One region of the Pseudomonas sp. C11 genome, then DNA from elsewhere that is predicted to be linked to it. Evidence: predicted binding sites of a transcription regulator. Region 1 holds the regulator's gene; each other region holds the start of a gene.
The links. Region 1 encodes sigma-54, which starts transcription at its own class of promoters, with help from an activator protein. Its sites were predicted from a motif close to ANTGGCATNNANNTTGCTNT; they were not measured.
Positions count from the first base shown of each region.

Region 2: the regulator sigma-54 is predicted to act here: its motif matches at 1,904-1,923, upstream of VC352_RS20685 (ammonium transporter).
Region 3: the regulator sigma-54 is predicted to act here: its motif matches at 1,577-1,596, upstream of glnK (P-II family nitrogen regulator).

Region 1 is NZ_JAWIIP010000009.1:151,315-154,591, reverse strand. It holds gene rapZ (RNase adapter RapZ) at 1-50, opposite strand, end outside; gene ptsN (PTS IIA-like nitrogen regulatory protein PtsN) at 53-517, opposite strand; gene hpf (ribosome hibernation-promoting factor, HPF/YfiA family) at 530-838, opposite strand; gene VC352_RS15940 (RNA polymerase factor sigma-54) at 938-2,431, opposite strand; gene lptB (LPS export ABC transporter ATP-binding protein) at 2,568-3,277, opposite strand, start outside.
Region 2 is NZ_JAWIIP010000014.1:118,886-122,162, forward strand. It holds gene VC352_RS20680 (GGDEF domain-containing protein) at 334-1,608, opposite strand; gene VC352_RS20685 (ammonium transporter) at 2,034-3,277, shown strand, end outside.
Region 3 is NZ_JAWIIP010000018.1:70,990-74,266, reverse strand. It holds gene VC352_RS22835 (ammonium transporter) at 1-999, opposite strand, end outside; gene glnK (P-II family nitrogen regulator) at 1,041-1,379, opposite strand; gene VC352_RS22825 (accessory factor UbiK family protein) at 1,788-2,045, shown strand; gene VC352_RS22820 (YifB family Mg chelatase-like AAA ATPase) at 2,153-3,277, shown strand, end outside.

The DNA.
Region 1 (3,277 bases):
GCGGTGCTCTTGCCGGAGCCGGAGCGACCGCTGACGATGATCAGGCGCATGATTATTGACCGTTCTGGATGTCCACGACGACCTGATAGAGCGCCTCGCTGGTCGGCGCCTGACGCAGGCGTTCGCGGACGTCCTGGCGGTCGAGCATGCTGGCGATCTGGCGCAGGAGTTCCAGGTGTGCGTCGGTAGCAGCCTCTGGCACCAGCAGCACGAACAGCAGATCGACCGGTGCACCGTCGATGGCGTCGAAGTCGACGGCCGTGTCGAGTCGCAACAGGGCGCTGATCGGGGCGCTGCAGCCGGCCAGGCGGCAATGGGGAATGGCGATGCCGTTGCCGAAACCGGTAGAGCCGAGCTTCTCGCGGGCAATGAGGCTTTCGTAGATGTCCTGGTTATCCAGGTCGGCGAGATCACGAGCAACCAGGCTGGCGATCTGTTCGAGCACGCGCTTCTTACTGCCGCCCGGCACGTTCACCAGGGAACGGCCGGGGGTCAGGATGTTTTCAAGTCGGATCATGGAGGGGAAATGTCAGCGGGCTGTAGCGCCTTGCAGGCGGTCGAGCTGCTTTTCCTTGTGCTTGATGAGTTGACGGTCGAGTTTGTCGGCCAGCAGGTCGATGGCGGCGTACATATCCGTATGCTCAGCGTTGGCGACGACCTCACCGCCGGCAACGTGAAGGGTGGCTTCGATCTTTTGCTTGAGCTTCTCGACTTCCATGATCACCTGAACGTTGGTGATCTTGTCGAAGTGGCGTTCCAGTCGGCCGAGTTTCTCGCCGATGTAGTCACGCAGGGCGTCGGTCACATCCAGCTGATGTCCACTGATGTTGACTTGCATACCGCTTTCTCCTTGTTGCCTTGTGTAAGAGGCAGGTCATGAGTCGACCTACCACCGGAACACCTTGGCCTGTTCGCGTGTGCGATCAGTCTGGCTTGCTCACATCAGGCGCTTGCGTTCACTGGACGGTGCGATACCGAGAGACTCGCGGTATTTGGCAACTGTCCGACGGGCGACCTGGATGCCTTGTGCCTCCAGTAAACCAGCGATCTTGCTGTCACTCAACGGCTTTTTCGCGTTTTCTGCGGCGACCAGTTTTTTGATGATGGCGCGGATCGCGGTGGACGAGCATTCGCCGCCTTCGGAGGTGCTGACGTGGCTGGAGAAGAAATATTTCAGCTCGTAAATGCCACGCGGGGTATGCATGAATTTCTGCGTGGTGACGCGCGAGATGGTCGACTCGTGCATGCCCACCGCTTCGGCGATGTCATGCAGCACCAGGGGCTTCATGGCCTCGTCACCGTAGTCGAGGAAGCCGCGTTGATGTTCGACGATCTGCGTGGCCACCTTCATCAGGGTCTCGTTGCGGCTCTGCAGGCTCTTGATGAACCAGCGCGCTTCCTGCAACTGGTTGCGCATGAAGGTGTTGTCGGCGCTGGAGTCGGCGCGTTTGACGAAGCCGGCGTACTGCGCATTGACGCGCAGTCGTGGCATGGCTTCCTGGTTCAGCTCCACCAGCCAGCGGTCGTTGTGCTTGCGCACGATGACGTCCGGCACCACATATTCCGGTTCGCTCGATTCGATCTGCGAACCCGGGCGCGGGTTGAGGCGCTGGATCAGGTCGATGACCTGCTTGAGCTCGTCTTCCTTGAGCTTGGTGCGGCGCATCAACTGGGCATAGTCACGGCTGCCGAGCAGTTCCAGGTGCTCGCTGACCAGACGCTGGGTTTCCGTCAGCCAGGGGGTGCTGGCAGGCAACTGACGGAGTTGCAGGAGCAGGCATTCACGCAGATCACGGGCGCCGATGCCGGCTGGCTCGAATTGCTGGATGCGATGCAGTACGACCTCGACTTCATCGAGTTCGATGTCCAGTTCGGTGTCGAAGGACTCGGCCACTTCCTCGAGGGTTTCCTCCAGGTAGCCATCGTTGTTGATGCAGTCGATCAGGGTGGCGGCGATCAGCCGATCCTTGTCCGACATCGGTGCGAGGTTGAGTTGCCACAGCAGGTGGCTGTGCAGGCTTTCACCAGTGGAGGTGCGGGTGGTGAAGTCCCACTCGTCATCATCGTTGCTGGGCAGGCTGCTGGCGCTGGTCTGGTAGATGTCTTCCCAGGCAGTGTCGACCGGCAGCTCGTTGGGAATGCGTTCGCCCCACTCGCCTTCCTCCAGGTTATCAACCGTCGGAGTGGCTTCCTGGTAGCTCTCTTCCTTGCTCGGCGCGGGGGCAGCGCTTTCGGCGCCATCGGCCATCGGGTCGCTGTTGTCGAAGTCGTCGCCATCTTCCTGGCGCTCGAGCATGGGGTTGGATTCCAGCGCCTCCTGGATCTCCTGCTGAAGATCCAGAGTAGACAGTTGGAGGAGGCGGATAGCCTGTTGCAGCTGCGGTGTCATCGTCAGCTGCTGGCCCATCTTGAGGACTAGCGAAGGTTTCATTGCAGACCTTAATTTACTGGCGAGTTACGCCTTCCACATCAGGGCGCCGAAGCGCCGCCAGGAAGCAAATTATATGCCTGAAAAACGCTCATTTGCCTAGGGGCTGTCCTATTCCTGTCATGTAAATGCAGGTGATTTACAGGCGGAACTCGTGGCCCAGGTATACCTCTTTCACGGTCTGGTTGGCGAGGATGGTCTGAGCATCGCCTTCTGCGATCAGTTGCCCGTCGTTGACGATGTAGGCAGTCTCGCAGATATCCAGGGTTTCGCGCACGTTGTGATCGGTGATCAGAATGCCGATGCCCTTGGCCTTGAGGTGATGGATGATCTGCTTGATATCGCCTACCGAGATCGGGTCGACACCGGCGAAGGGTTCGTCGAGCAGGATGAACTTCGGGTTGGTGGCCAGGGCGCGAGCGATTTCCACGCGGCGGCGTTCACCGCCAGACAGGCTCATGCCCAGGCTGTCGGCGATATGGTGGATATGGAATTCCTGCAGCAGGTTCTCCAGTTCCGCCTGGCGGCCGCTGCGATCCAGATCCTTGCGCGTTTCCAGAATGGCCATGATGTTGTCGGCCACCGACAGCTTGCGGAAGATCGAAGCTTCTTGGGGCAGGTAGCCGATACCCGCGCGGGCGCGGCCATGCATGGGCTGGTGGCTGACGTCCAGATCATCGATCAGCACACGCCCCTGATCGGCCTGCACCAGGCCGACGATCATGTAGAAGCAGGTGGTCTTGCCGGCGCCGTTGGGGCCGAGCAGGCCCACGATCTGGCCGCTTTCGATGTTCAGGCTGACGTCGCGTACGACCTGGCGACCCTTGTAGCTCTTGGCCAGATGCTGGG
Region 2 (3,277 bases), on a different contig from region 1:
CGGCCGCTATCGAGAGGCCTTAATGCTCTTCTTCTAGGAAGGCTGAGTGCACTCCATTGCATTGTTCGCATTACCTGTTGCCGGTTCGGTTTGGGCCAGGTTCTCTCGCATTGAGATGCGTTAATGAACCGGTCTATGAGCTTTGTCGCGTGTTCAGTGGATTTCTTTAGTCAATGAGCAAGTAGACCGCCATAACCTTTGCTCCGATTGGCTCACTACAGCCTAGGTCATAAGCCATGAGTTGCAGGTTTGGTTTCGCCAGCACTGGGCAAAGGTTATCTGTCTCTGCGGGATGATCTTTTGATCGGAAGCAACGGTGCTTGTTTTTTGTCGTCAATCCGCTGGCGTTTGCGGTTGTAAAGATGCCAGTGGTGGCGCGGTTTCTTGTGCGACTTTCATGAGTGTCCCTGAGTCGTCCTGGCGTTGCTGCTCTTGAGTACACACGCGATTGCGTCCTCGTTGCTTGGCTTGATAGAGCAGGCGGTCGCACTGGGCGAAGAGGTCATGGGCCTGCTGCACGCCCGTTGCCTGGGTGGTGCAGGCGCCGATGCTGATGGTCAGGCGATTCAGCTCATCGGGACGGTGCGGATGCTCGAGGCCGAGATTGGCCACCTGCTCGCGCAAGCGCTCGGCCAGGGCGTTCAGCTCTCCGACATCGGCGATCTGCAGGAGCACGACGAACTCTTCGCCGCCATAGCGGTACACATTGCCCTGACCCTGCCGCAGGCCGGCGCTGATGCAGCGGGCGACCTCGCACAGGCACTGGTCGCCGACCTGATGACCGTAGTGGTCGTTGAAGGGCTTGAAGAAGTCGATGTCCAGCAACAGCAGGGCGAAGGGCCGGCCGTTGCGCTGCATCTGCTGCCAGTGATCTTCCAGGGCGAGGTCGAAGGCGCGGCGGTTGCCGACGCAGGTCAGCGCGTCGGTGCTGGCCTGTTCGCTCAGGCGCAGATTGAGCTCCGCTAGTTCGTCACGCTGGCGCTGCTTTTCCTGATCGTCGAGAAAGGCGCGGCGCACACCGTTGATATTGGTCCAACTGATGAACAGGCTGAACAGCAGCACCGGCAGGTAGGCGATGCTGAACACCAGCACCGGCTTGCTCTGGCCATCATGCAGCAGCCACTGGTTGTACAGGATGATCGCCGAAATGGCCGTGGAGCAGGCGAGGATGCCGCGGAAACTGTAGCGCGCCCCCAGGTTGGCCAGGATGATGAACACCACCGAGGCGTAGACGAAGGTGGGCACGTCGGGTGAGCTGCTGCGCTTGAGCAGTTCGAACCAGGCGATGGTGGAGATGATGTCATGCACCGGCATCAGCATGTCCATCAGCAGCACGTTGCGGTAGCGGTAGAACACCAGATAGATGTTGACCAGACCGATCAGGCTCAGCCCTCCGCGTAGCAACAGCGACTCCAGCGCCATATCGGGGATCAGCAGGGCATCGGCGAAGACGTAGAGGTCGTAGGCGATCATGGCGATGAAATTGATCGCCAGCAGGAAGCGCCCATGCTGTTCGACGACATAGCGCCGGTAGGCCGTCTGCAGGGCAGCGGGAATTACCCAGGCCGATTGTCTGGAGGAGGCGGTGCCTGACTCTGAGGCGCTCATCGGGCCGGATTCCTGTGCTTCTTCATGACACATTCTGTTGGGGGCAATTGCATGCGCCTGTCGGGATGGTGGCGTTCTGCTGCATGTTTGCAAGGGCGCGCCATTATTACGCCGCTACCTGATGGCTGGGGAGGGGGTGGCTGGATTTTTATTGGTTATTCGCGGCCGAGCGGCTGTTTCCTTCGTTGCACCAAGACGGGGAGGCTTGTGGTCGGCGAATATCCGATTAGGCCGGTGCGGCTTTTTTAACCTTATGATTTTATTTGACTTATTTATTTGTAATTGGATGTTTCCAATTGGCAAGGGGATTGCTATGCCTGATGGGAAATAAAAATTCCTGCCAGGATATATTCCGGCAGGGTCTCGTATGCCGATGCCACGCGATAAGCCGCGCAGCACGGCTCCCTGATTGGAGGCTGTAGTCGATGATCCGTAGTCGTATTGCGTTGGGGTTTATTCCATTGCTGGGCAGTGCTGCCGCGCAGGCGGCCGAGACGCCCGTGGTCAACAGTGGCGATACGGCGTTCGTGGCGCTCTGCTCGCTGGTGGTGTTGCTGATGACTCTGCCTGGCCTGGCGCTGTTCTATGGCGGCATGGCGCGTGGCAAGAACGTACTGTCGATCCTCATGCAGGTGTTCTGCACCGCATCACTGATGTCGGTGCTCTTCGCCATCTACGGCTACAGCCTGTGCTTTACCGACGGGGGCTCCTGGCAGTCGCTGATCGGCGGGCTGGACAAGCTGTTCCTCAAGGGGGTCGGCACCGACTCCGTGGTCGGCACCATTCCCGAATACCTGTACTTCCTGTTCATGCTGCTGTTCGCCGCGATCACCCCGGCGATCATCGTCGGCGCCTTTGCCGAGCGCATGAAATTCTCGGCGGTGATGCTCTTCATGGCGCTCTGGCTGACACTCAACTACATCCCCATGGCGCACATGGCCTGGGGCGGCGGCTGGGTGTTCAACCTCGGCGTGCAGGATTTCGCCGGTGGTAACGTGGTGCACCTGAACGTGGGCATCGCCTCGCTGGTCGGCGCCTGGCTGATTGGCCGGCGGCGCGATTACGGCACGTCGGCGCTGGCCCCGCACAACATGACTATGACCTTCATCGGCGGCGGCCTGCTGTGGGTCGGCTGGCTCGGCTTCTGTGGCGGTTGCGCCCTGGCGGCCAATGGTTTCGCCATGCTGGTGATGGTCAACACCATGCTCGCCAGTTGCGCCGGGGCACTGGCCTGGATGCTGGTCGAGGGTGTGCACCGCGGCAAACCGAGCCTGTTCGGCGCGGTATCCGGCGCCATCGCCGGGCTGGTGGCAATCACCCCAGCCTGCGGTTACGTCGGCCCCATGGGCGCCATCGTCCTGGGCCTGATCGCCGCGCCGGTGTGCGTCTGGGCGGTGGAGAAGCTCAAGCCCGCCATGGGCCTGGACGATGCCTTCGACGTGTTCTGCGTGCATGGCGTTGCCGGTATCCTCGGCGGTCTGCTGACCCCGGTGTTCGCCCTGAGCGAGTTGGGCGGGCAGGGCTTCACCGGCGAGCGTGGCCTGCTCGATCAATTGCAGGTCAATGCCGGCGCACTGCTGTTCAGCATCCTCTTCTCGGCACTGACCAGTTGGGTGGCGTTCAAGATCGCGGCGCTGTTCTGCGGTGGGCTGCGCGTGGATGAAGAGCA
Region 3 (3,277 bases), on a different contig from region 1:
GGCGCAGAAGAAGCAGATCACGCCAGCCGCCAGGCCGATGGCCAGGGCGCCCATGGGGCCTGCAGTACCTGCGGCCGGGGTGATGGCGACCAGACCGGCGACCACGCCCGAGGCAATGCCCAGTGCGCTTGGCTTACCGTGGGTAAGCCACTCGGCGAACATCCAGCCCAGCGCCGCAGCAGCGGTGGCGATCTGAGTGACCAGCATGGCCATGCCGGCGGTGCCGTTGGCGGCGACTGCGGAACCGGCGTTGAAGCCGAACCAGCCGATCCACAGCATGGCAGCACCGACCAGGGTGTAGCCCAGGTTGTGCGGCGCCATCGGCGTGGTCGGGAAGCCCTTGCGCTTGCCCAATACCAGGCAGGCGACCAGACCGGCGATACCGGCGTTGATGTGCACCACGGTGCCACCGGCGAAGTCCAGCACGCCTTCATCCCACAGGAAGGCACCGTCACCGGACCAGACCATGTGGCAAATCGGGGCATACACTAGGGTGAACCAGACGCCCATGAACACCAGCATCGCGGAGAACTTCATACGCTCGGCGAAGGCACCGACGATCAGCGCCGGGGTGATGATGGCGAAGGTCATCTGGAAGGTGATGAATACGCTCTCAGGGAAGGCAGCAACCAGGCTGTCGACGCTCAGACCGCTTAGGAAGGCCTTGTTCAGGCCACCGATGAAGGAATGGAGATTGGTGACGCCTTTCTCCATGCCGGTGGTGTCGAACGCCAGGCTGTAGCCGTAGATCACCCAGAGAATGCTGATCAGGCCGGTGATGGCGAAGCACTGCATCATCACCGACAGGACGTTCTTCGAACGCACCATGCCGGCGTAGAACAGGGCCAGGCCCGGGATGGTCATGAACAGAACCAACGCGGTGGCAGTCAGCATCCAAGCTGTGTCACCGGAATTCAGCGTCGTTTCCGCAGCCATGGCCAGGCCCGGGGAAAGCAGGGACAAAAGGGCTCCAAGCCCTGCGATTTTTCGCAGAGTCATGATTTAACTCCTGGGACGATTCTGGGGGTAGGGCGCTGGGCTTAAATCGCGTCGGTATCGGTTTCGCCGGTACGGATACGAATCGCCTGCTCCAGGTTGACCACGAAGATCTTGCCGTCACCGATCTTGCCGGTGTTGGCTGCCTTGGTGATGGCCTCGATCACGCGATCGAGTTGATCGTCGGCGATGGCGACGTCGATTTTCACCTTGGGCAGGAAGTCGACGACGTATTCGGCGCCACGGTACAGCTCGGTATGGCCCTTCTGACGACCGAAGCCCTTGACCTCGGTAACGGTGATGCCTTGCACGCCGATTTCCGACAGCGACTCGCGTACGTCGTCCAGCTTGAACGGCTTGATGATGGCAGTGACTAGCTTCATGAAACTTTCTCCCGTGTTAGGTGGACTTGCCCCAGGAATTTTCGGCCCGTCGCAAGTCTAAGCGCAGTGTCCGGCTTTTGTAATGCACCGACCGCCCCAACCGGGCCTGGCCGATACCCATCAACCGCTCCCGACGAAACACTCCCCCGCTTCGCCTGACGCTCCGGTACTGCATCGGTGCATGCGTCATCAGGGGTTAAGCAGAAAGCTTGCCAGCTCGAAAAAAAGACCGTTTATCAAGCGCTTGAGCAAGAAAAAGGGCTTTTCCCAGGGAAGCACGCCCTGATGCGCGCACCAAAAGCGCGCACTAAGCCCGTTCAAGCCGCTCAAAAAGTGTGCAAAGCCGCACCACCGATCCTCTCCAGGTCACGTGCTACACTGCCGGCCATCTCGATCTGGAACCCGACCATGCTGCCGCCCAAAGCCCTGCTCGACACCCTCAGTAGCCACGCCTCGCGCCTGTTCAGTGGCGACAGTCCGCTGCCCCGCGCCGAGCTTGAAGCCCAGTTCAAGGCTCTGCTGCAAAGCGGTTTCAGCAAACTGGATCTGGTCAGCCGCGAGGAATTCGACAGCCAGATGGTAGTACTGGCCCGCACCCGCGCCCGCCTGGAAGCGCTTGAGGCCAAGGTCGCCGAGCTGGAAGCCAAGCTCACCGCCACAGACTAAGGTTATGGTGTAGGAGCGGCTTCGGCCGCGCACAGGCTTCGCGGCCGAAGCGGAATGCCGCCCAGCCGCTCCACAGGCACTGCACCCCACTTGATCAAGGAGCGATCATGTCTCTGGCCATCGTCCACAGCCGCGCACAGGTCGGCGTCGAAGCACCGGCAGTGACCGTCGAAGCCCACCTGGCCAACGGCCTGCCGGCACTGACCCTGGTGGGGCTGCCGGAAACGGCGGTGAAGGAAAGCAAGGATCGCGTGCGCAGCGCCATCCTCAATTCCGCCTTCGATTTCCCCAACCGGCGCATCACCCTCAACCTGGCACCAGCTGACCTTCCCAAGGACGGCGGGCGTTTCGATCTGGCCATTGCCCTGGGCATACTTGCCGCCAGTGGCCAGATACCCGCCGATACGCTGGACGAGTACGAATGCCTGGGCGAGCTGGCACTTTCCGGCGCGCTGCGTCCAGTACAGGGCGCGTTACCAGCGGCGCTGGCTGCACGCGAGGTCGGGCGCACCTTGCTGGTGCCGCTGGCCAATGCCGAGGAAGCCAGCCTGGCCTCCGGGCTGAAAATCATCGCCGTCGAGCATCTGCTGCAGGTGGCTGGCCACCTCAACGGCAGCCAGCCGCTGCAACCTTATGCAGCCAAAGGCCTGCTCCGGCAGAGCCTGCCCTACCCCGACCTGGCCGAAGTTCAGGGCCAACTCGCCGCCAAACGCGCCCTGCTGGTAGCGGCGGCGGGCTCGCACAATCTGTTGCTCAGCGGCCCACCCGGCACCGGCAAGACGCTGCTGGCCAGCCGTCTGCCGGGCTTGCTGCCAGCATTGGAAGAGGACGAAGCGCTGCAGGTCGCGGCGATTCATTCCGTTGCCAGCCACACGCCATTGCAGCATTGGCCACAACGCCCCTTTCGCACGCCCCACCATAGTGCATCCGGGCCGGCGCTGGTCGGTGGCGGCAGTCGCCCGCAACCGGGGGAAATTACCCTGGCGCACCAGGGCATCTTGTTTCTCGATGAGCTACCGGAGTTCGACCGCAAGGTACTGGAAGTCTTGCGTGAGCCACTGGAAAGCGGCCATATCGTGATTGCCAGAGCCCGTGACCGGGTTCGTTTCCCCGCGCGTTTTCAACTCGTCGCGGCGATGAATCCCTGCCCGTGCGGCTACCTGGGCGACCCCAGCAACCGCTGTCGCTGCACGCCGGATCAGATCCAGCGCTACCGCGCCAAGCTCTCCGGG